Regions from separate parts of the Flavobacterium sp. CG_9.1 genome, predicted to be linked through region 2. Evidence: riboswitches for the same ligand, from Rfam matches in the RefSeq annotation. Region 2 holds a riboswitch; the other holds the start of a gene.

Region 1 (12,677 bases), on a different contig from region 2:
CGCGTTTCAAAGGGATTCCATCTCTCCATCCTTTGACCACATCTTCATTTAATTTAGCCGTCATTTCCGTTTCTATAAATCCTGGAGCAATTGCATTGCAACGAATATTACGAGAACCTAATTCTAATGCTACTGATTTTGTAAATCCAATAACGCCTGCTTTTGATGCCGCATAATTAGTTTGTCCTGCATTTCCTTTCACTCCTACCACAGAACTCATATTGATAATAGAACCAGACCGTTGTTTTAGGAATGTACGTTGAATGGCTTTAGTCATATTAAAAACCGACTTCAAATTCACATCAATTACTTGATCAAAATCAGCTTCTGACATACGCATCAATAGGTTGTCTTTAGTAATTCCAGCGTTATTTATTAAAATATCAACTGTTCCAAATTCAGCTATAACGGCGTCAACAAGCGTTTGCGCTTCGTTAAAATCCGCCGCATTTGATTGGTAGCCTTTTGCTTTGATCCCAAGAGCATTCAATTCATTCTCTAAAGCCATCGCTGATTCTACTGATGAACTATAAGTAAATGCAACATTTGCACCTTGTTTTGCAAAAACTTCTGCAATTCCCTTTCCAATTCCGCGACTTGCTCCTGTGATAATGGCAACTTTTCCTTCTAGTAATTTCATAATCAAAAATTAATTTATTTTTTATTTTGAGCTATTCCTGCTATTCATTGCAATCTTTTCTATTTTTAAAGAAAAAATAGAAAAGGATTTCCATTGCTATCAGGGCTAAAAACGACTTGCCAAATATATACTTTTTCCTTTCTTAAAAAAAATTTCGCTTTCAATAACAATCATAAAATTTCCTTTTTAGATGTGAAAAAATCGTTTGACCAGTTTATCCCAAAAGGAACTATAAATAGCGACTAACGTAAAGACGAGTAAAAATAAATGATACCAAGCATTACTAATCAAATCAAAAAAATCTAATTTTCCATTTGCAAAACTTAATATTAGTAATACTTGCGCACCATAAGGTAAAATCCCTTGTACAATGCACGAAAAAATATCTAAAATTGCTGCTGTTTTTTTTGAACTTAAATCATACTCATCATTAATTTCTTTTGCAATAGGACCTGTAATTACAATGGAAACGGTGTTATTGGCGATAGCCAAATTAGCAAAGCCTACCAAAGCTCCAATTCCAGCTTGTGCTGATTTTTTATTTTTAATTCGTTTTTTGATTTGGACCAACAGATAAGTAATTCCGCCTGCTTTGTCAACTAGAGCAGCAAGTCCGCCAGTAAGCATCGAAAGCAAAAAGATGTCGGTCATACTCGTAAAACCTTCATAGATCTTTTGAGTGAATTCCATTATTGTAAAAGAACCTCCAACATACCCAATAATGCCCGCTAATAACGTTCCTATAATTAATGTAGAAAAAACATTAACACCTACAACCGCTAAAACAATGACCAATAAATAAGGTACAATTGCAATCCATGAAAAATCATTTTTTGCAATAGCTACAGTAACAATATCAGAGTTTAACCCCAAGTAAAAGAAAACTAGAATAGTAAATAGTGCTGCTGGAAAGGCAATAAACAAATTCACCTTGAATTTATCTTTTAATTCACATCCTAAGGACTGAGTAGCTGCAATAGTAGTGTCAGAGATCATGGATAAATTATCCCCAAGCATCGAACCGCCTAATAAAGCACCCGATATCAATGGTAGAGAAGCGCCACTTTTATCAGCAAGTGAAACCGCTATTGGTCCAATAGCTACAATAGCGCCAACTGAAGTTCCTGTTGCTGTTGATAAAAACGCAGCAATCAAGAAAATTCCTAGTGGAAAATAAGCCACGTCAATCGTGTTGATTCCAAGATTCACTACCGCATCAACGCCGCCCATAGCTTTACTCACCACTGCAAAAGCACCCGCAAGTAAATAAATCAAGCACATGGTCATAATTTTGCTTTCGCCACAACCTGCTATCAAGGTCTCCACTTTGTCTTCAGTTGATGATTTGTATAATAAAAAAGCGGCTATTATACCAATGAGAACTGCTACTGGGGACGGAAAAGCATAAAAATCATTCAAGACAATTCCTGCTCCTAAAAATGTAAAAATAAATACAAACAACGGAATCAACGCAAAGGGATTTCCGGTTTCTTTTGAAAATAGAGTCATAAAAATAATTTAAAATTAAAAGTTATGACGAAAAATAAAGCTACTAATGGGAATGTAAACAACATTTTTTCCAAAGGATTTGGCTTATCGTTTTAGCACCTTGCTTGTTGCTGCAGGTTGCTATCCTATTACAGGATTCGTGATAACGGGTGCAAAAGTAATTAATAATTCATGAAATGTTTTGAATTTCATCCAAAAATATTTTAAAACAAAAAAAGCGCCACATTAATATGTAACGCTTCCATATAAAATACTTAAAAACAGTTGTTCACTTTTTAAAAAGCTACATTCCATTTAGGCAATCTTCCGTTTTCGTCTAAGAAGTTTTGTAAAACTTGTCCTTCTACAAAAGTTGGAATTACTTTGGTCTTGTCATTAAATGTTTCGTACCAAACCACTTCTAGCGTGCTTATATCTTCAATTTTCATTTGCGCTGGCCAAGAATACTTTCTTCCTGTTTTTGCAAATTGGTGTCCTTCTACAATTTTTTCTTGAAGACCACCATTTTTAATTTTCAAAGTTCCGTTATTTTGAACGGTACCAGTAGAACCAACCATTATTAACTCTTTTTCATCCCCTACTGAGTATACTAAAAATACTCCAGATCCTTCTGAAGCATTGCATACTTCTGCAAGACTATCTTCTGCAGTAAATGAAAACTGATTGGTAACTTTGAATTTTTTTAATTCTTTGTACATATTATTTTATTTTTATTTGAAATGACTTCGACAAAAAAATACCCCACAAAATCGTGAGGCCCATTAGAAACCATTCGTTTGTATTTACTTTTATTAGTATTGAATCTGAAAAAAACAAATCCATTTAATAAAGTGCAAAGATATTTCTTTAATTGAATTTATAATAAAAAAGCCCCACAAATTGCGAGGCTTTTTAGAATATTTAATTGGAGTATTAGATTAACCTAAAACTTCTTTTACTTTTTTACCAATTTCTGCTGGTGAATCCACTACGTGAATTCCACATTCTCTCATGATTTGTTTCTTAGCTTCTGCAGTGTCATCTGAACCACCAACAATTGCACCTGCATGTCCCATTGTACGTCCTGGAGGAGCGGTAACTCCTGCAATGAATCCTACAACTGGTTTACGGTTACCATCAGCTTTGATCCAATGAGCAGCATCAGCTTCTAATTGTCCACCAATTTCACCTATCATTACGATACATTCTGTTTCTGGATCGTTCATCAATAATTCAACTGCTTCTTTTGTAGTTGTTCCAATAATTGGGTCTCCACCAATACCAATTGCAGTAGTGATTCCTAATCCTTGTTTTACTACTTGGTCAGCCGCTTCGTACGTTAATGTTCCCGATTTAGAAACAATACCTACAGTTCCTTTTTTGAAAACAAAACCTGGCATGATACCAACTTTAGCTTCACCCGGAGTGATTATTCCAGGGCAGTTTGGACCTATTAATCTTGCGTTTCTTTCTTTAACATAACTATTTGCTTTTATCATGTCAGCAACAGGAATTCCTTCAGTAATTGCAATAATTACTTTTATACCTGCATCTGCAGCTTCCATTATTGCATCAGCAGCAAAAGCTGGCGGTACAAAAATGATAGTTGTATCAGCTCCTGCTTGTTCTACAGCATCTTTTACAGTATTAAAAACGGGTCTATCTAAGTGAGTAGTCCCACCTTTTCCTGGAGTTACACCACCAACAACGTTAGTACCGTACTCAATCATTTGAGAAGCATGGAAAGTTCCTTCGCTTCCTGTAAAACCTTGAACAATTATTTTGGAATCTTTATTAACTAAAACACTCATGATATATTTTTTATGTAGTTTTTAAAATGGTTATGCAAAAGTATAAAATAGTAAGCACTAATCCATATTCAGTATTCAGTTTTTTGACACTAAATTAGGATAATTGGCTCATTTGATAGCCTCGAAATAATTTATTGTCTTTTATTTGCCAAATAACTATAAAATGTGCCAATAACATTTCTTCTCTTGGGTTCTCAATCGTTTTCACAAAATGAGAATAACGTACCGAAATCAAATCATTTTCACCAATAAGATGGCTTATACGAACCTTAGAACGGACATAAGCTTTACTTAAATCATTGGACAAATTTAATAACGAATCATAATTAAGTTCCACAAATCCTGTACTACTATTCCATTCCACGATTACCTCTGGATGCAAAAAATCTTTGATAACTTCACGATCAATTAAAGCATCCGATTTATAAAATTTCTGAACAATTTCTTTAGCAGACATATTATTTTAGTTTATTTAGAATTTCGGGTATCTTTTTGATATTAGCCAGTTGTTTCAATTTTTCTCTTGATTCTTCAATTGGAGTACCAAAATAAGACTTTCCGCCTTCAACGGATTTTGTCACTCCAGTTTGACCCAAAATAATTGCCTTAGCTCCTATAGTAATACCGCTAGTGGTTCCTACTTGTCCCCAAATCGTTACTTCATCTTCAATAATCACACAACCTGCTATTCCAGTTTGAGAGGCGATTAAACATTTTTTTCCAATAACAGTATCATGACCCACATGTACTTGATTGTCAATTTTTGTGCCTTCGCCAATTGTTGTGTCACCAGTTACACCTTTGTCAATAGTACAAAGTGCTCCAATACCCACATTATCTTTGATTACCACGCGACCACCGGAAAGTAATTGATCATAACCTTCAGGCCGCTTTTTATAGTAAAAAGCATCTGCGCCTAGAATCGTTCCTGCATGAATCATTACATTATCGCCAATTACGGTATAATCATAAATAGAAACATTAGAATGAATTAAGCAATTCTTGCCAATAACAACATGATTTCCAATAAATGTATTTGGCTGTATCACAGTTCCTTCACCTACTGAAGATGAAGTTGCTATTGAAACATTTGAAAATTGAAAAGGCCTGAAATAATTCGTCAATTTATTAAAATCTCTAAAAGGATCTTCTGATACCAGTAACGCTTTTCCTTCGGGACACGCGACATTTTTGTTAATCAAAACTATGGACGCAGCAGAATTTAATGCCTTGTCATAATATTTTGGATGATCCACAAAAACAATATCGCCAAATTCGACAACATGAATTTCATTCATTCCTAAAACAGGAAAATTGGCATTACCTACATATTCGCAGCCAATGATACTTGCAATTTCTTCTAAGGTATACGCTTTTTGGAATTTCATTTATTTAGTATTCAGTGTTCAGTAATCAGTGTCCAGTATATGTGATTACTGAACACTGACCACTGCAAACTATTCTTTTACTCGTTCCATGTAAGAACCGGATGCAGTATCAATTTTAATTTTATCTCCTTCATTGATAAACAAAGGAACATTTACAGTTGCACCCGTTTCAACAGTCGCTGATTTAGTTGCATTTGTAGCTGTATTTCCTTTAATTCCTGGTTCAGCATAAGTCACTTCAAGAATAACAGATGCAGGCATATCCACAGAAAGTGGTAAGTCAGTCTCTGTATTGATACTTACCATTACGTTTTCTCCTTCTTTTAGCAAATCTGGTGAGTCTAAAATATTTTTGTTCAATGTAATTTGTTCGAAAGTCTCTGTGTTCATAAAATGAAAATCATCCCCTTCTGGATACAAAAATTGAAATTTGTGATTTTCTACTCTAACTTCTTCTATTTTATGTCCAGCAGAAAAGGTATTGTCTAATACTTTCCCATTAGTTAAACTTCTCAGTTTGGTTCTAACGAAAGCGGGTCCTTTTCCAGGTTTAACATGAAGAAATTCAATAATTTTGTAAATGTCATTGTTGTATTTGATACACAATCCGTTTTTAATATCTGATGTAGATGCCATTGTTATTTATGATTTATTTTTCCCATCCATACCCTCCCCGAGGGGGAGGGAGCTAAGACTAGAAATTTGTTAATTATTTATTTTCTGCTATTTAATTTTGTACTATCATTTTTTTTATCAAAATAATTCCATTTCGACTCTCTTTCCTTCGGGGAGAGCTGGGGAGGGGATTAATAATTTCCAGAATATCCTTTCATTACTCCTCTTGATGAATTTCTGATAAAATCAATAATTTCATCTCGTTCAGGTGTTGCTTCCATTTCAGCTTCAATAATCCCCAAAGCTTGCGTAACGTTGTAATTTTTTTGATATAAAATTCTGTAAATATCTTGAATTTCTCTGATTTTTTCAGATGTAAAGCCTCTCCTTCTCAATCCAACCGAATTAATTCCAACATAGGACAATGGTTCTTTTGCTGCTTTTGTGTACGGTGGAACATCTTTTCTTAGCAAAGACCCTCCTGAAATCATCGCATGGTCTCCCACACTGATAAATTGATGAACTGCTGATAAACCTCCAACAATAGCATAATTACCAATAGTTACGTGTCCTCCTAGAAGAACCCCATTAACAATAATAGCATTATTTCCTACGTGACAATCATGAGCAATGTGCGCTGTAGCCATAATTAAACAGTTGTCGCCAATTACAGTTTGTCCTGATGCAATTGTCCCTCTATTGATAGTAACGCACTCTCTGATTGTACAATTGTCCCCAATAATCACAAGCGAATCTTCTCCTCCAAACTTTAAATCTTGCGGAACAGCGGAGATAACTGCTCCTGGGAATATATTACAATTTTTTCCAATTCTTGCACCTTCCATAATCGTAACATTGGATCCTATCCAAGTACCGTCTCCAATGACAACGTTGTTATGAATAGTTGTAAAGGGTTCTATTACGACATTTTTGGCGATTTTAGCACCGGGATGAACATAGGCTAAGGGTTGATTCATTTTATTTTGTTTAACCGTTTAACTGTTTAAGCGATTGATCGAATAATCGATAATCAAATCAACAAAAATTATTGTTTTTTAGCAATCTGAGCCATTAATTCCGCTTCAGCAACTAGTTTTCCGTTTGCATAAGCATTTGCTTGCATGTGACAAATCCCTCTTCTGATAGGCGTTATCAAATCACATTTAAAAATTAAGGTGTCACCGGGTAATACTTTATGTTTGAATTTGACATTGTCAATTTTCATAAAATAAGTCAAATAATTTTCAGGATCCGGAACTGTGCTTAAAACTAAAATTCCTCCTGTTTGTGCCATGGCCTCTACTATTAAAACGCCTGGCATAACTGGTGCTTCTGGAAAATGACCTACAAAGAAATTTTCATTCATGGTAACATTTTTCATCCCTACAACATGGCTCTCAGACATTTCAATGATTCTATCAATCAATAAAAAGGGTGGTCTGTGAGGCAATACCGCCATAATTTTATGAATATCCATTAATGGCTCTAGATTCAAGTCATAAACGGGAACATAATTTCTCTGTTCTATTTTTATAATTTTTGCCATTTTTTTGGCAAATTGTGTATTTACAAAATGTCCTGGTTTATTAGCAATAACTTTTCCTTGTATTTTAGTACCTATTAAAGCTAAATCACCCACTACATCAAGCAGTTTGTGTCTTGCTGCTTCATTTGGATAATGCAAAGTAAGATTGTCTAAAATTCCATTAGGTTTTACGTTAATAGTTTCTTTTCCAAACGCAACTTTCAAGTTTTCCATTGTTGCCTCCGAAATTTCTTTATCAACATAGACTATTGCATTGTTCAAATCGCCTCCTTTTATCAATCCGTTTTCTAAAAGGGATTCTAATTCATGCAAAAAACTAAAAGTTCTGGATTCTGCTATTTCAGTTTTGAAATCAGCAATACTTTTCATGTTTGCATTTTGGGTACCTAAAATTTTAGTTCCAAAATCAACCATGGCAGTTACACAATAATGATCACTTGGCATCACTAAAATTTCACTTCCTGAAGCTTCGTCAGTGAATGAAATAACCTCTTTCACTACGTAAACTTTTCTTTTGGCATTTTGTTCTTCAAATCCTGCTTTTTCAAGTGCTTCAACAAAATATTTAGAAGAACCATCCATTATAGGCAGTTCCGAAGCGTTCAATTCGATAATTATGTTGTCTAAATCACAACCAATCAGTGCTGCTAAAACATGTTCTGGAGTTTGAATTTTAACACCCAGTTTTTCTAAATTAGTCCCTCTTTGGGTGTTTACTACATAATTTGCATCTGCTTCGATAATAGGATGTCCTTCCAGATCTACTCGAACAAAAGTAAAACCATTATTCACCGGAGCAGGTTTAAAAGTCATTTTAACTTCTTTACCGGTATGTAGTCCAACTCCAGTTAGCGAGATCTCTGTCGTGATGGTCTTCTGTTTAACCATTGTTTCCATTTTTTTGGTTTAATATTTGTTTCTTTAATTCTTTTATTTCGGCAACAATTTTAGGTAAATTCTTAAAATGAACATACGATTTGCTAAAATCGTTGTATCCAAATGCCGGACTTCCTTGCAAAATTTCGTTGTCTTTTATATTTCTTCCGACGCCAGCTTGCGCCTGAATTCGGACATTATTCCCAATGGTCAGATGACCTGAAATTCCTACTTGACCACCGATTAATCCATTTTTTCCAATTTTAGTAGAACCTGCAACGCCTGTTTGAGCAGCAATCACTGTATTCTCCCCTATTTCAACATTATGGGCTATCTGAATTTGATTATCAAGTTTTACTCCATTTCTAATAATAGTAGAACCCATCGTGGCTCTATCAATAGTAGTACAAGAGCCTATATCAACGTTATCTTCAATGATTACATTACCAATTTGAGGAATCTTTGTATAAGTTCCGTCTGGATTAGGCGCAAAGCCAAAACCGTCCGAACCAATGATAGCTCCTGAATGAATCGTGCAATTGTTACCAATTACAGTTTCCGAATATATTTTTGCACCAGCGAATAAAACTACATTATTACCAACTATAACATTGTCTCCCAGAAAACAATTCGGATAAATTTTTACATTTTCACCTAAAACAACATTTTGTCCTACATAACTAAAACTGCCTAAATATAGATTATCGCCATATTTTGCACTTTGCGAAAGAAAGGAAGGTTGCTCAATTCCACTTTTATTAAGCTTAACTTGATTGTAAAATTCCAACAGTTTAGAAAACGCTCCGTATGCATCTGCCACTTTTATCAATGTAGTGGTTACAGGCGACTCTGGCACAAAAGAATCATTCACGATGGTTACTGATGCTTTTGTGGAATATATATAATTGAGGTATTTAGGGTTTGACAAAAAAGTCAACGAACCTTCAACACCCTCCTCAATTTTTGACAATCTAAAAACTTCCACCATCGGATTACCAACAACTTCTCCTTCTAAAATCCCTGCTATTTGTTCTGCTGTAAATTTCATCTTATCTGATTGTATTTCTTATAGGAATAAGATGGATCTCACTATGTAATGTCCTGATGGTATTAAAAAAAAATGTGTTAGCTCGTTTCATTGCGACAAAAATATAAAAAAATAGATTTTAAATGGCGTTTTTATAACAGTTGTTTTGGGAAACAGATATAATACTTGGTCACTAATTTAGATAATGATTTTAAATTCAGCTGATCAGATGATTCAATTACGTCCTCAATTGTGCTATCTTTTTTCAAAATTCGTATTGGTTCCGCTTCTTTGCTATAGGCTTGGTTTTTTATTTTGCCTTTAAAAATAAAATAATTGGTTTCCAATAATGAAATATTATTTTCCACTGAAAAACGTTCTTTCAATGGGTGTAATTCTTCAATCGCTACTTTTTCACTAGTTAGCTTTATTTTTAATAAATCTCGGTTTACTATCATTTTACTCAAAGAGGACAATATAAAATCATCGTGCTTTTGCCAAGATTTTAATGCTCCAATGATATCAAAATCATCTAATTGAGCAAATAAATCTAAAGTTTCAGCATCAAAATTTTCAATAGTGACTTTATTTTGCATAAAAAAGAGCAGCGGTTCACTGCAAGGTAATTGCACTCCTTTTAACGTTAATTCTTTGGCACGTTTTAAGATTTTCATCAAAATTAACTCTGCTACTAAACTCGTTTTGTGTAAATACGCTTGCCAATACATTAATCTTCTGGACATTAAGAATTTCTCAACAGAATAAATTCCTTTTTCTTCAATCACCAAATAATCGTCCACAACATTCATCATTTGGATCAATCGCTCTGAGTTGACATTTCCTTCTGCCACTCCTGAATAGAAACTGTCGCGTTTCAAATAATCCATGCGATCCATATCCAACTGACTCGAAATCAACTGCAACATGAATTTTCTGTTGTATTCGCCTTTAAAAACCTGAATAGCTAGACTTAATTGACCATTGAATTCCACATTCAATTGGTTCATGAATAATAGTGATATTTCTTCATGATGTACATCTTCAACAATGCTTTTTTCCATCGCGTGCGAAAAAGGGCCATGCCCTATATCGTGCAATAAAATCGCAATGTACAATGCATTTTCTTCTTCGGGAGAAATTGCAACTCCTTTGAAACGCAATACATCGACTGCTTTTTGCATCAAATGCATACAACCTAAAGCATGATGAAAACGGGTATGATTGGCACCAGGATATACTAAATACGATAATCCCATTTGGGAAATTCGACGCAAACGTTGAAAATAGGGATGCTGAACTAAATCGTAGATTAAGGCATTTGGAATGGTAATAAACCCATAAATAGGATCATTGAATATTTTCAGCTTATTGATTTGACTCACTATAACTTTATTTTAAGGTCAACAAATATAAGTAATTTAGATTTCAAAACAGAAATGTTCCTTGTTCTTGATTTACAGCAAAAAAAACGGAGCGTTTGTAGCGCTCCGTTGGTTTACTTTTTAAAGTTTTCTAATCCAAATATTTCTGAATTGATTTTTAGAATCATGATCTTGAAGTGAGATAACATCGTCGCCATGAGACGACGGATAATTGTGTAAACCGATGTATAGTGTCAAACCGTTTATGGTCGTGTTGTTTTGTACTAAAACACCATTTAAAAATACGGTGATTCTAGCTGGAGAATCAATTTTTCCATCCGCTTTGAATCGCGGGGCTGTATAAATTACATCATAAGCATTCCATTCTAATGGTGTTTTTACGGCATTTACTAATGGTGGATGATCTTTATAAATACTTCCCGCTTGTCCGTTGCTGTAGGTTCTATTATTGTAGGAATCCAATATTTGTAATTCATATCTGTTTTGGAAAAACACACCACTGTTTCCTCTTGCCTGTCCGCCATCTAAAACTACATCCGGTGCGCTCCATTCCAGGTGCAACTGGCAATCACCAAAAGCCATTTTAGTTTGAATAGCTCCTGAACCCGGAACAACCTCCATATAATCTTTGTCAACAATTTTCCACGGTGCAGGTTTACTGGCATCTTTTTGACTTGCCCATTGATCCAGGTTTTTACCGTCAAATAAAATAATTGCATCCGAAGGTGCATTTCCAAGCATTTTACCTGGAGTAATCACTTTTACTTCTGGTTCCCAAATTTCAGTCATTTCGGGTTTCATTTGCATTGGCGAAACCTCCGGAGGGGTGTTCACATATTTATGTTGTGCCATAGCGGCCGTTGCAGAAAATAACGCAATCAGTAGCAAAGAGTTCTTAAAGGTTTTAGATTTCATAGTTAAATTCATTTGGTTTAATAAAGTATATATATTTGGCAATTGTTCTCTTTTCAATATTAAGCAATTTTTTTTCACGAACTACTTTTTAAATTAAATATAACTAATTGAGGGTTAAACTTTAGATTTTTATTCGAAAGAAAATAAATGCTATAGAAATCGTTTTCTTAAAAATTAACATAATTTTAAGTTCGTTTAGTTCGGTAAATTACGAACTAACTTTACTTTTGCAAAAAAAATCATGGCAACAATCCAAAAAGAAAGAGAAGAACTCATCGAAATGTTCGGAATTCATTTTGAGTTATTATACAATTTACCGCCATTAGGTTCCAGAATTCTTGGTTTATTAATAGTAGATGGTTGTAAGACCGGATTAACATTTGAAGAGGTAGTCGAAAAAATGGGTGCCAGTAAAAGCTCAATTTCTACGAACTTGAATCTACTTCTAAAGATGGATAAAATAAATTACTACACTGTATGTGGTGATCGTAAAAAATATTTTAAACCGTCTCCATTCAGTGAAAGACTTTCTAATTATATCAAAATCCTTGATTTTGAAAAAAAAATAATAGACAAATTAATCACGTACCGTGAGCAAACTATTTCTTGTAAAGAAGAACAATGCAATATGGAAAATGTAAAAGCCTACAAAGCCCATGTTTGCGAAGTAGAGGAGCTTTTGATCAAAACGATAGATAAATTCAAAGAAATAGAAATCAATAATAGCAAAAATAATTAATCAATTTTAGTAAATAGTCCGAATGAAAAAGAAATATTTTATAAGTGCAATCGTGTTATCAATAAGTTTGCTCTCCTGCAAAAAAGAAACCGCTCCAACGGCTCCTCCAGTTATGTCCTACAAAGTAGTCGAAATAGGAACTTCAAATACTACTTTATTAGCGGAATATCCTGCCAGTTTAGAAGGAGTTACAGACATCGATATTCGTGCAAAAGTAGATGGATATATTGAAAAAATATATGTAAAAGAA
Region 2 (12,677 bases):
AGTGATTACGGCTATAATTGCGAAGCAAAATTTGCCAATCACCATCTTTACATTAGATACAGGAAGGTTGTTTCAAGAAACATATGATGTTTTTCACAAAACAATGACCAAGTATAAAATAGATATTAAAACCTATTTTCCAGAAGCAACTGCAGTAGAAGAATTATTAAATGAAAAAGGTCCAAACAGTTTTTATGAATCCGTGGAGAATAGAAAAGAATGTTGCTTCATTCGAAAAGTAGCTCCATTGACTAAAGCCTTGAAAGGAAATTCAGTTTGGATCACAGGTTTAAGAGCCGAACAATCCGAAAACAGAAATGATTTAGATCTTTTTGAATACGACAGTAAGTTTGACATAATCAAATTCAACCCTTTGTTAAAATGGACTTTGAAAGAAGTTGAAGATTATTTAGAAGCGAATAATGTACCGCAAAACACCTTACACAAAAAAGGATTTTTTAGTATAGGTTGCGCGCCTTGTACCAGAGCAATAGCTGATGACGAAGATATTAGAGCAGGAAGATGGTGGTGGGAATCCAGTCATAAAGAATGCGGATTGCATCAGAAGTAATTATAAATTATAAATGGTTGTTGAAATCTTTTAATTTTTCAATCCTTTAAATCTTTAAATAAAAAAAATGAGTTCAATAGTAAAAACAAACGCTTTAGAAAGCGAAGCGATATATATATTTAGAGAAGTGATATCTCAATTTGACAAACCAGTATTGCTTTTTTCTGGTGGTAAAGATTCAATTACATTGGTGCGTTTAGCACAAAAAGCATTTTTTCCTGCTAAAATTCCTTTTCCATTGTTGCACGTAGATACGGGACATAATTTTCCTGAAACTGTTGAATTCCGAGACCGATTGGTAAAAGAATTGGGATTAGAGTTAATTGTTCGTAACGTACAAGACGCTATTGACGAAGGGAAAGTGGTAGAAGAATCAGGAAAATATTCTAGCAGAAATAGTTTGCAAACCACAACACTTTTAGATGCTATCGAAGAATTTAAGTTTGATGCGTGTATAGGTGGTGCGCGTCGTGATGAGGAGAAAGCAAGAGCTAAAGAACGTATTTTTTCTGTTCGTGATGATTTTGGTCAATGGGATGAAAAAAACCAACGTCCGGAATTGTTTGATATTTTGAACGGTAAAATTGAAAATGGTCAAAACGTTCGTGTTTTCCCAATTTCGAACTGGACTGAGCTTGATGTTTGGAGTTATATTGAGCAAGAGCAAATCGAAATTCCATCGATTTACTTTTCACACAAACGTAAAGTATTCTTGAGAGACGGTATGATTTGGTCGCATTCTCCATTTGTTTACCAAGAGGAAGACGAAGAAATCGAAGAGCGAATCGTTCGTTTTAGAACCGTTGGAGATATGAGTTGTACTGCAGCAGTCGATTCGTATGCAGCAACGATTCAAGAAGTAGTTGGAGAGATTCGTTCTTCGACTATTTCAGAAAGAGGAGCTAGAATTGATGACAAGCGTTCTGAAGCTGCGATGGAGAAAAGAAAACAACAAGGATACTTTTAGAGAACAGCAATTGAAAGATTTAAGGATTTAAAAATTAAAAGATTTAAGTAACGAAGTTAAACAACTTTAAACCTTAAACTTTAAACCAATAGTAGAATGGAAGTTTTAAAAATAGCAACAGCAGGAAGTGTAGATGACGGAAAGAGTACCTTAATCGGGAGATTATTGTACGATACAAAATCGTTGACTACTGATAAAATTGAAGCAATAGAAAAAAGCAGCAAGCAAAAAGGATACGATTATCTTGATTTTTCATTGGCTACCGACGGTTTGGTTGCAGAGAGAGAACAGGGAATCACGATTGATGTGGCGCATATTTATTTTTCGACAACCAAGAAAAGTTACATTATTGCAGATACTCCAGGTCACGTTGAATATACACGTAACATGGTTACGGGAGCTTCGACTTCGCAGGTTTCAATTATTTTGATTGATGCCCGTAAAGGGGTAATTGAGCAAACGTACCGTCACTTTTTTATCAATAATTTATTGAGAGTAAAAGAAGTGATTGTTGCAGTAAACAAAATGGATTTAGTTGATTATTCAGAAGAGGTATACAACAAAATCAAAGCTGATTTTCAGGCATTGAACAGCAAAAGTTCATTCAAAGAGCAAAACGTAAGTTACATTCCGTTGAGTGCTATCAATGGAGGGAACGTTGCAGATAAATCAGAAAACATGCCTTGGTATAACGGACAAACGGTTTTGGAACATTTAGAAGCTTTAGAACCAGAAGATGTTTTTGAAACAGGAAAAGCACGTTTCCCAGTGCAAACCGTTATCCGACCAAAAACAGAAGAGTATCATGACTTTAGAGGATATGCCGGAAAATTATACGGTAACAATATTAAAGTTGGCGATGCCGTAACGGTTCTTCCTTCTTTAACAGAATCTAAAGTGACCAAGATTCACTTTTTTGACAAACAATTTGATGAAGCGACTGCAGGTTCTTCGATTACTTTGGAACTGGAAAATGATATCAATGTAACAAGAGGTGATATGATTGTAAAATCAGATGAGTTGCCTAAAATTGAAAAAGAAATCAATACAACGATTTGCTGGATGGATAGCAAAAAGTTAGTTGCAGGTACAAAATATTTGGTACAACACAATACCAACAGAGTTTTGGTGAAAATTGAAAGCGTGAAAAACGTAATCGCAACCGATTATTCAGGAGTGACTCCAGCGACTCAATTGAGCATTAATGAAATAGGCGAAGTTACTATTAAATTAAGCAAAGCCTTGTATTTTGATGCTTACAATGACAATAAATCAAACGGCGCTTTTATTTTAATAGACGTTGCTACTAATACCACAGCAGGAGTTGGATTTATAAACTAAATATAACTTTTGCCAAAAACAACACACAGATGGAAAGTTTTAGAACCGAAATAGAAGACCCGATTGTCCAAAAAGACATTATCGATTTAGAAAGAAAAATTGCTTTATTCCGTGATGGAAAAATTGATGATGAGCGTTTCCGTAGCCTTCGTTTGGCTAGAGGAGTGTACGGTCAGCGTCAGGAAGGCGTACAAATGATTCGTATCAAATTGCCTTTTGGTAAAGTGACCAGCGAGCAATTGACGCGTATTACTAAAGTCTCTGACGAATATTCAACAGGACGTTTACACATTACAACGCGTCAGGATATCCAGATTCACTATGTAAGTTTGGACAGAACGCCACAACTTTGGGCTGAACTAGAAAAAGATGATGTTACACTTCGTGAAGCTTGTGGAAACACCGTAAGAAATATTACGGCTAGCGAAACAGCAGGAATCGATTCAGAAGAACTTTTTGATGTGTCGCCTTATGCGCACGCTATGTTTCAGTTTTTCTTGAGAAATCCGGTTTGTCAGGAAATGGGACGTAAATTCAAAATTTCATTTTCGTCTTCTGATAAAGATACGGCATTAAGTTATTTACATGATTTAGGATTTATTCCAAGAATTATAAATGGGGAAAGAGGATTCAAAGTAATGTTAGGTGGAGGATTAGGTTCTCAACCAAGCCATGCCGAATTATTGTCAGAATTTATTCCGGTGAACCAAATTATCCCAACAACTGAAGGTGTCTTGAGAATTTTTGACCGCTTTGGCGAAAGAGCTAAAAGGTTGAAAGCACGTATGAAATTCTTAATCAAAGATATTGGTCGTGATGAATTTTTACGTTTAGTCGATGAAGAGAAACTTGCCTTGTCACACCAAGTAGTTGAAATAGACACAACAGCTTTTGATGGTGCAATTCCAGCTCCTTTATTGGAAGCGCCAAAAGTAGCAATTGAAGACACAGTAGCTTTCGAAGCGTGGAAAAAATCAAATGTAATCGCGCAAAAACAAGAAGGATATTATGCCATTGGAATCAAAGTTTTACTAGGGGATTTTTATACCGATAAAGCTAGAGCATTGGCAGAACTAATAAAAAATTATGCAGCTAATGAGTTGCGTTTTTCTTTGAGACAAGATATTTTGATTCGTCACGTAAAAGAAGAAAATTTACCTTTTTTCTACCAAGAATTAGCCAAATTAGATTTTGTGGCTTTGGGTTATAATACCATTTCAGACATTACAGCTTGTCCGGGTACCGATACCTGTAATTTAGGAATTGCAAGCAGCACCGGAATCGCAGTAGAACTAGAAAGAGTTTTAAAAACAGAATATCCACAATACAGCAACAATCAGGAAATCACGATTAAAATCAGTGGTTGTATGAATGCTTGTGGGCAACATAATATGGCGGAAATTGGTTTTCAAGGAATGTCAATCAATGCTGGAAAATTAGTAGCGCCAGCACTTCAAGTATTATTGGGTGGTGGAAATTTAGGAAACGGATCAGGAAGATTTTCAGATAAGGTGATCAAAATCCCAAGCCGAAGAGGACCTGATGCTTTGCGTTACATTTTAAATGATTTTGAAGCGAATGGAAATGGACAATCATTCTTGAATTATTACGATGCCAAAGGCGAGAAATATTTCTATGAAATGTTGAAACCCTTAGCCGATTTGACGAATCTTACCGAAGCTGATTTTGTAGATTGGGGAAATGCTGATAACTACGTGAAAGCAGTTGGAATAGGAGAATGCGCCGGGGTTGTAATTGATTTAGTAGCTACTTTGTTATTAGAAGCCAAAGATAAATTGACTTTTGCGCAAGAAGCTTTCGAAGAAGGAAAATGGTCTGATGCTATTTATCACGCGTATGCCGGTTTTGTAAATGGATCCAAAGCCTTATTGCTTTCAGAAAACCAAAAAACAAATCATCAAGCTGGAATAATAGATTTATTTGATACTGTTTTTGTGGAAACCAATAAAATCCCATTGCAATCGACTTTAAAAGCTTTAGTATTTCAAATTAAAGATGAGGAACCCTCTAAAGAATTTGCTACAAAATACATTCAAGAAGCCATTGCATTTTTTGATACCATAGAAACATATAGAGCCAAAGACCTTCAAGATGAAAAATAAAATAGAACCTCAAGTTACTTTAGTAGGTGCTGGTCCTGGTGATCCGGATTTACTTACCATCAAAGGTGCAAAAGCATTGGCGGAAGCTAATGTAGTTTTGTATGACGCCCTAGCAAATGAAGAACTATTGTCTTATGCTCCTAAGAAAGCTTTGAGAATATTTGTGGGAAAGCGAAAAGGTTGTCATGAATATACGCAAGACGAGATCAATCAATTGATAGTTGACAATGCACTTACATACGGAAATGTGGTGCGACTAAAAGGAGGTGATCCATTTATTTTTGGTCGTGGAAGTGAAGAAATAGAATTCGTAGAAAGCTTTGGAATTCCTACATTTGTAGTGCCGGGAATTTCATCCTCTATTGCAGTTCCTGCGTCGCAAGGAATTTCGTTGACAAAAAGAGGAGTTTCGGAGAGTTTTTGGGTGATTACAGGGACGACTTCAGCACGAAAATTGTCTTCAGATGTAGTCTTAGCGGCTCAATCAACAGCAACCGTTGTGATTTTGATGGGAATGAGTAAATTGGACCAAATTGTAGCTTTGTTCCAAAAGGAATCTAAAGGAGAAATGCCCGTTGCGATTATTCAAAACGGAACAACTCCACAGGAGAAAGTAGGAATTGGAACGGTGGATACCATTCATAAAATTGTTGCAGAGAAGAATTTAAGTTCTCCAGCTATTATTGTAATCGGAGAAGTAGTAGGTGATGGTAAGAAAAACGTAGCTTTTTATAACGAATTGAAATCGCATCACAATAAGGTCTTGGTCTATGGAAAGGAATGAGTTATATCCAATATTTTTGAAATTACACAATCTCAACACACTTATTGTAGGTGGAGGAAATGTAGGTTTAGAAAAGTTGTCCTTTTTGTTAAAATCGAGTCCAAATGCAAATGTTGAGGTGGTGGCGCCGCGATTTTTACCTGAGTTAGAAACGTTGGCGGCAAGCCATTCAACAGTAAAGCTGACGTATAAAAAGTTCAATCGGTGGATGCTACGCAAACGCCACATGGTTATTGCCTGTACTAATGATTTAAAAGTGAATAAAAGGATTTATGATTTGTCCAGAAAAAGATATTTGATTTGCAACATTGCTGATACGCCGCCATTATGTGATTATTATTTGGGTGGAATTGTCACCAAAGGAAATGTGAAAATTGCTATTTCGACTAATGGAAAATCACCAACAACGGCCAAACGATTACGTGAGTTTTTTGAAGAAATAATTCCGGATGACATCAATAAAATGGTCGAAAACTTGAATGAATATCGCAAGACGCTGAAAGGAAATTTCGAAGAAAAAGTTCAAAAAATGAATGAAATTACCGAAGCGTTAAAAAGCCCCCTGACCCCCAAAGGGGGAAAATATTGAGGTGAAATATTATACTTAAAGTATTAACTTCAATTTCTGGTTCTCTCCTTTCGGGGGATAAGTGAGAGAAAAAAATGATATTTATCATTGAAATTTAAGAAAATTCACTGGTAATTTGTGGCGAATAAATAAATAAAATAACTCTTCCTTGTAGTTCCCCCTTTGGGGGCTAGGGGGCTAATTAATAAAAAAATGATTAAAACAGACATACTTATAATAGGAGCCGGACCTACAGGTTTATTTGCCGTTTTTGAAGCAGGATTATTGAAATTAAAATGCCATATATTAGATGCACTCCCGCAAGTGGGTGGTCAATTATCAGAATTGTATCCTAAAAAGCCAATTTACGATATTCCGGGATTTCCTGAAGTTTTAGCAGGGGATTTAGTGAATAATCTGATGGAGCAAATCAAGCAATTTGAGCCCGGATTTACTCTTGGAGAACGTGCAGAAACGATTGACAAGCAAGAGGATGGGAGCTTCATTGTTACCTCTAATAAAGGGACAAAAATTCAGGCTTCGGTAGTGGCTATTGCTGGAGGACTAGGAAGTTTTGAACCTAGAAAACCACTTATTGACGGAATCAATTTTTATGAAGGGAAAGGGATTAAGTATTTTATCAAGAACCCAGAAAAATTTAGAGATAAAAGAGTCGTTATTTCAGGTGGAGGAGATTCTGCTTTAGACTGGAGTATATTCCTTTCTAACGTTGCCTCTGAAGTGACTTTGATTCATAGAAGAAATGAGTTTAGAGGCGCATTAGATTCTGTTGAAAAAGTACAGGAATTAAAAGATGCTGGAAAAATACGGTTGATTACACCTGCTGAAGTAGTAGGGCTCAATGGAGCAGAACATATCGAATCTGTTGTACTTGATGAAAATGGTGCAAGAAGAACCATAGAAACGGATTATTTTATTCCGCTTTTTGGACTTACACCAAAATTAGGTCCCATAGGAAACTGGGGATTAGACATTGAAAAAAATGCCATCAAAGTAAATAACTCATTGGATTACCAAACGAACATTCCGGGAATTTTCGCAATAGGAGATGTAAATACCTATCCTGGAAAATTAAAATTGATTCTTTGTGGTTTCCATGAAGCGACTTTAATGTGCCAGGCAGCCTACCAAATTATCAATCCAGGGAAGAAATATGTATTGAAATACACGACAGTTTCTGGTGTTGATGGGTTTGATGGAACTCGTAAAGAGGCTCCAAAAGCGGTGGTGAAAGCCATAGTATAAAAAAGGTACAAAGTTACAAAGGTTCTGAGTTGCTAAGGTTGGTTTAAATCCTTGCAATTCAGAACCTTTTTTTTAAAATTTTTGCAACAAACTGCCTTAGAAACTTTTAAAAAAAACTTGCAATTGTTAGCGCTATGTCTTTACTTTGCACTGTTCCTATATTTATTGAAAGTTATCACGAAAGGCGGAGGGAAAGACCCGATGAAACCTTAGCAACCCTTTATCTTTAAAGAAGGTGCTACATTCTACTTTATGCTGAATTTGTTTCAGCATCTAAGATAGATAACACACGAATACTCACTTAGTATTTCTCAAACCTTTTCTTGACAACCTATCGATTTTAGCCTACTGAATTAATTTCAGTATCAGGAGCGAACAATTGGCGTTTTTTCTGCCAATACCGTTCCCGCTTTCCGTTGCAATCTTTCTCGTCCTGAACTTGTTTCAGGATCCTGAAACAAGTTCAGGACGAGAAAGGATTTTCACTGCAATCGGGGCTAAAGGGCTAAAATAGTGAACTTTTGTAATTATTAATCAAAAGAACGAATCTCAGTGCAGACCGGGATTTACAAGAAATAAACAATTATGTCAAGCATTTCAAAAGACAGTTTAGGGGTTCCCCATTCAGGGGCTAGAGGGCTTATTTATAAGGCTATAAAAGAAAGAATTCTTGTTTTAGATGGAGCCATGGGAACCATGTTGCAACGCTACAATTTTTCTGAAGAGGATTTTCGTGGCGAACGTTTCAAAGATTTTCCACATTCCTTGAAAGGAAACAATGATTTATTATCACTTACCCAGCCACAAGCCATAAAAGCAGTTCACGCAGCCTATTTTGAAGCAGGAGCAGATATCGTTGAAACCAATACGTTCTCAGGAACCACAATTGGTATGGCTGATTATCATCTAGAAGATTTGGTTTATGAATTGAACTATGAATCGGCACGAATTGCCCGTGAAGTAGCCGATGAATTCACAGCCAAAAATCCAGACAAACCTCGTTTTGTAGCCGGTTCCATAGGACCAACAAACCGTACGGCCAGCATGTCACCAGATGTAAATGATCCCGGTTACAGAGCCGTAACTTTCGATGATTTACGCATTGCCTACAAACAACAAGTCGAAGCCTTAATTGATGGAGGAAGCGATTTATTATTGGTGGAAACCATTTTCGACACTTTAAATGCTAAAGCAGCACTTTTTGCCATTGAACAAGTCAAAGACGAGCGTAATATTGATATTCCAATTATGGTTTCGGGAACGATTACCGATGCATCTGGAAGAACACTTTCTGGGCAAACGGTAGAAGCTTTTTTAGTTTCAGTTTCGCATATTCCGTTGTTGAGTGTAGGATTCAATTGTGCTTTAGGAGCTGATTTATTGAAACCTTATTTACAAACCTTGTCTCAAAATACGTCGTTCAATGTATCAGCACATCCTAATGCAGGATTGCCAAACGCCTTTGGAGAATACGATGAAACACCAGAGCAAATGCAAGCATTCATCAAAGAATATCTCGACGATAATTTAGTAAACATTATAGGCGGTTGTTGCGGAACAACCCCAGAACACATCAAGTTGATTGCTGATATTGCAAAGGATTATAGACCAAGAATTTCGACGGCGGTGATGTAGTCTCATCATTGCGAGGTTTTTTGAACGTTATTAATAGGTTTGAAATAGATACGTTCACGATGCTCTCAAAAGAGTGAGTTCTCAACGGAGTTAAGTTATAAATACTAAAAAACAACAATAAATTATTTAGATGATGAAAAAATATTTTACAATTACACTGTTGGTTCTAATTACAAATTTTAGTTATTCTCAATTTGGGACGAAATATGAAGAAGTTAAAGTGTTATTGAAAAATGGAAATGTAGTAAGTGGTTTTGGTAGAGTAAGTTTGTATCACATAGATTTTAAAGATGTAAATAAGAAAAATCATGAGAAGATTGGTTTTTCGGATATTAATAACTTAAAATTTACTGTTTATAGCGGAAAGAAGAATATTAATAAAAATGATTTTATTCTAGCTTCGCTCCTGTTAGAAAAGAATAGCACTGATAAAAAAAAGTATGTTCTAGCAGAATTGATTGTTGAAAAGGATAAGATTAAAATTTATGGAGTCCATGCTTTTGAAGGTGGTGGCGGTTTCTCCATGGGGCCTGGTTTAGGAGGTCAAGTGAGTGTAGTTAATTTGAGAGGAAATTTTAATTCTAACAGCTACTCAGATTATTATTGTTATTTTAATAATGAATCTATTCCTAGATTAATGTATCAAAAAGTTAATACATTCAAAACCTTTAGAGTAATGGCAGCAGAATGTTTTAAAGATTGTGAGGAATTAAGTGAAAAAATTAATACAAAAGAATTCACGAAGGAAAATATATTTGAAATTGCAAATTATTATAATGATAAATGTAAGTAGATTTCTTATGCTAGCGAGAGAAGGAAGAATCTATGTTATTCGAGGAGGTTGCTGAGATTCCCCACAAAGACAGAAAATGTTCATGAGAAATAAAGTAGTTTAGATTGTCATTTCGAGGAACGAGAAATCACATCACGTTAGCAACTAGTGAGATTCCTCCTTTGTCGGAATGACAAAAAGAAGCAAATAATATTGTTGTTATCACAGAACCGCGTGAGGGATAGTAGTGAAAAGCCCACAGCGAAGTGTAGCGATAGCGCAACGTAGTGAGGACTTGAAAGGAATAGCCCGTTCGCCGCAGCGAACACGCCCAAAAAACTGAAAAAGTGCTTTGTAAAAAGCAAATTATAAGATAAAATAACTTAGAACCTATGCAACTTAGGAACTTAGTAACTCAAAATAAAATGGCAGAAAAAGAAACTAGAAAAAACCTTGTTTTGGCTGGATTAGAGCCTTTGATTATTACGCCGGAAAGCGTTTTTGTCAATATTGGTGAACGCACGAATGTTACAGGTTCTAGAAAATTCCTTCGATTAATCAAAGAAGAAAAATACGAAGAAGCACTCAGTATTGCAAAAGAACAAGTGGAAGGTGGCGCACAAATCATTGATATTAATATGGATGAAGGAATGCTTGATGGCGAATATGCCATGACAAAATTCCTGAATTTAATTGCTGCTGAACCGGATATTTCTAGGGTTCCAATCATGATTGATAGCTCGAAATGGGATATTATTGAAGCGGGCTTGAAAGTGGTGCAAGGTAAGAGTGTGGTGAATTCTATTTCGTTAAAAGAAGGGGAAGAGCAATTTATACATCACGCCAAATTAATCAAGCGCTACGGTGCTGCAGTAATTGTGATGGCTTTTGATGAGGTAGGTCAAGCGGACAATTATGAGCGTAGAATAGAAATTTGCCAACGTTCGTATGATATATTAGTGGATAAAGTGGGATTCCCAGCTCAAGATATTATTTTCGATTTAAATATATTTCCGGTAGCAACAGGAATGGAAGAACACCGCTTGAACGCATTGGATTTCTTTAGAGGAACCAAATGGGTTCGGGAGAATCTTCCACATGCACATATTAGCGGTGGGGTGAGTAATGTGTCGTTTTCGTTTAGAGGAAATGATACGGTTCGGGAAGCAATGCACTCGGTTTTCTTGTACCATGCGATTCAAAACGGAATGACAATGGGAATTGTGAATCCAGAAATGCTTTCTATTTATGACGAAATTCCGAAGGATCTTTTAGAACGTGTTGAGGACGTAATTCTAAACAGACGTGATGATGCAACCGAAAGATTATTGGACTTTGCCGAAAATGTAAAAGGAGATGTAAAGAGCAATGAAAAAGCAGTTCAAGAATGGCGCTCGGGAACTATTCAGGAACGATTAACGCATTCGTTAGTAAAAGGAGTTGATGAATTCATAGAAATTGATGTTGAAGAAGCAAGATTAGCAGCGACAAAACCAATCGAAGTAATCGAAATCAACTTGATGGCGGGAATGAATGTCGTTGGGGATTTATTTGGTTCGGGGAAAATGTTTTTACCGCAAGTGGTAAAATCAGCAAGGGTTATGAAAAAAGCGGTAGCGTATTTATTGCCTTACATTGAGGCTAGTAAAGAAGCTGGCGACAAGCGAGGGAATGGCAAAATATTGATGGCAACTGTAAAAGGAGATGTACACGACATTGGAAAAAATATTGTTTCAGTGGTTTTAGCTTGTAATAATTATGAAATTGTAGATTTAGGTGTAATGGTACCTCCAGAAAAAATTATAGCTGCTGCAATAGAACACAACGTGGATATCATTGGGTTAAGCGGATTAATTACACCGTCATTAGACGAAATGGTATATCTGGCGAAAGAACTAGATAAACGAGGTTTGAAAATCCCAATAATGATTGGGGGAGCAACAACTTCAAGAGCCCATACTGCCGTAAAAATTGCGCCTCAGTACAGAGAAACAGTTATCCACGTAAACGATGCTTCGAGAGCAGTAACCGTTGCGGGAAGTTTACTGAATAAAGATAAAAAAATATATGCAAGTGATATTCGAGCGGAGTACGATGCTTTCAGAGAAACGTTTTTGAACCGTTCGCGAGACAAAAATTTCCTGACGATTGAGCAAGCTCGCAAAAATAAACTACAATTGGATTGGGATAAATACAACCCGATGAAGCCTAATTTTATTGGAACAAAAACAATCGAAGTCGATTTGGATGTTTTGGTTCCGTATATTGACTGGACACCGTTTTTTAGAACATGGGAATTGTTCGGGAAATATCCGGCTATTTTGACTGATGAGGTTGTAGGTGAACAAGCGACTTCCGTTTTTGCAGATGCCAAAGAAATGTTGGAGGTTATTTTGAAGGAAAAGAAATTGACAGCCAAAGGAATTTATGGAATTTTCCCAGCGAATCAGGTCAATGATGATGATATTGAAATATACGAAGCCCCCCCCGCCCCCGAAGGGGGCGCTACTGAAATGGTAGATAAGCAGGCTTGGGAAACTGCAAGTCCTGTTTTGTATGACAGGTTAAAAGTACGGGCAAAAGAGATGAGAAACAAGCCGACAGAAGCTGAAAAAATGCTGTGGAATGTTTTGTCTAATAAGGGGATTGA

The links. A riboswitch is a leader RNA that binds a small molecule or an ion and turns the genes downstream of it on or off. The one in region 2 is predicted to bind S-adenosylmethionine.
Region 1: another riboswitch for S-adenosylmethionine. It lies ahead of IWX83_RS07235 (Na+/H+ antiporter NhaC family protein); the one in region 2 lies ahead of IWX83_RS10845 (homocysteine S-methyltransferase family protein).

What each region holds. Positions count from the first base shown of each region.
Region 1 covers NZ_JADOVC010000010.1:39,466-52,142, reverse strand. Annotated here, with positions in the region: gene fabG (3-oxoacyl-[acyl-carrier-protein] reductase) at 1-640, opposite strand, end outside; gene IWX83_RS07235 (Na+/H+ antiporter NhaC family protein) at 827-2,149, opposite strand; SAM-I-IV-variant riboswitch at 2,204-2,300, opposite strand; gene IWX83_RS07230 (hypothetical protein) at 2,425-2,847, opposite strand; gene sucD (succinate--CoA ligase subunit alpha) at 3,067-3,939, opposite strand; gene IWX83_RS07220 (hypothetical protein) at 4,034-4,396, opposite strand; gene IWX83_RS07215 (UDP-3-O-(3-hydroxymyristoyl)glucosamine N-acyltransferase) at 4,398-5,327, opposite strand; gene efp (elongation factor P) at 5,397-5,963, opposite strand; gene lpxA (acyl-ACP--UDP-N-acetylglucosamine O-acyltransferase) at 6,134-6,919, opposite strand; gene IWX83_RS07200 (bifunctional UDP-3-O-[3-hydroxymyristoyl] N-acetylglucosamine deacetylase/3-hydroxyacyl-ACP dehydratase) at 6,988-8,376, opposite strand; gene lpxD (UDP-3-O-(3-hydroxymyristoyl)glucosamine N-acyltransferase) at 8,369-9,412, opposite strand; gene IWX83_RS07190 (HD domain-containing protein) at 9,544-10,773, opposite strand; gene IWX83_RS07185 (DUF1080 domain-containing protein) at 10,894-11,688, opposite strand; gene IWX83_RS07180 (GbsR/MarR family transcriptional regulator) at 11,930-12,427, shown strand; gene IWX83_RS07175 (efflux RND transporter periplasmic adaptor subunit) at 12,450-12,677, shown strand, end outside.
Region 2 covers NZ_JADOVC010000018.1:41,738-54,414, reverse strand. Annotated here, with positions in the region: gene IWX83_RS10880 (phosphoadenylyl-sulfate reductase) at 1-571, shown strand, start outside; gene cysD (sulfate adenylyltransferase subunit CysD) at 639-1,538, shown strand; gene IWX83_RS10870 (sulfate adenylyltransferase subunit 1) at 1,635-2,879, shown strand; gene IWX83_RS10865 (HEPN domain-containing protein) at 2,909-5,002, shown strand; gene cobA (uroporphyrinogen-III C-methyltransferase) at 4,992-5,786, shown strand; gene IWX83_RS10855 (bifunctional precorrin-2 dehydrogenase/sirohydrochlorin ferrochelatase) at 5,773-6,375, shown strand; gene IWX83_RS10850 (NAD(P)/FAD-dependent oxidoreductase) at 6,568-7,620, shown strand; SAM riboswitch class I at 7,790-7,909, shown strand; gene IWX83_RS10845 (homocysteine S-methyltransferase family protein) at 8,206-9,255, shown strand; gene IWX83_RS10840 (hypothetical protein) at 9,386-10,048, shown strand; gene IWX83_RS10835 (vitamin B12 dependent-methionine synthase activation domain-containing protein) at 10,453-12,677, shown strand, end outside.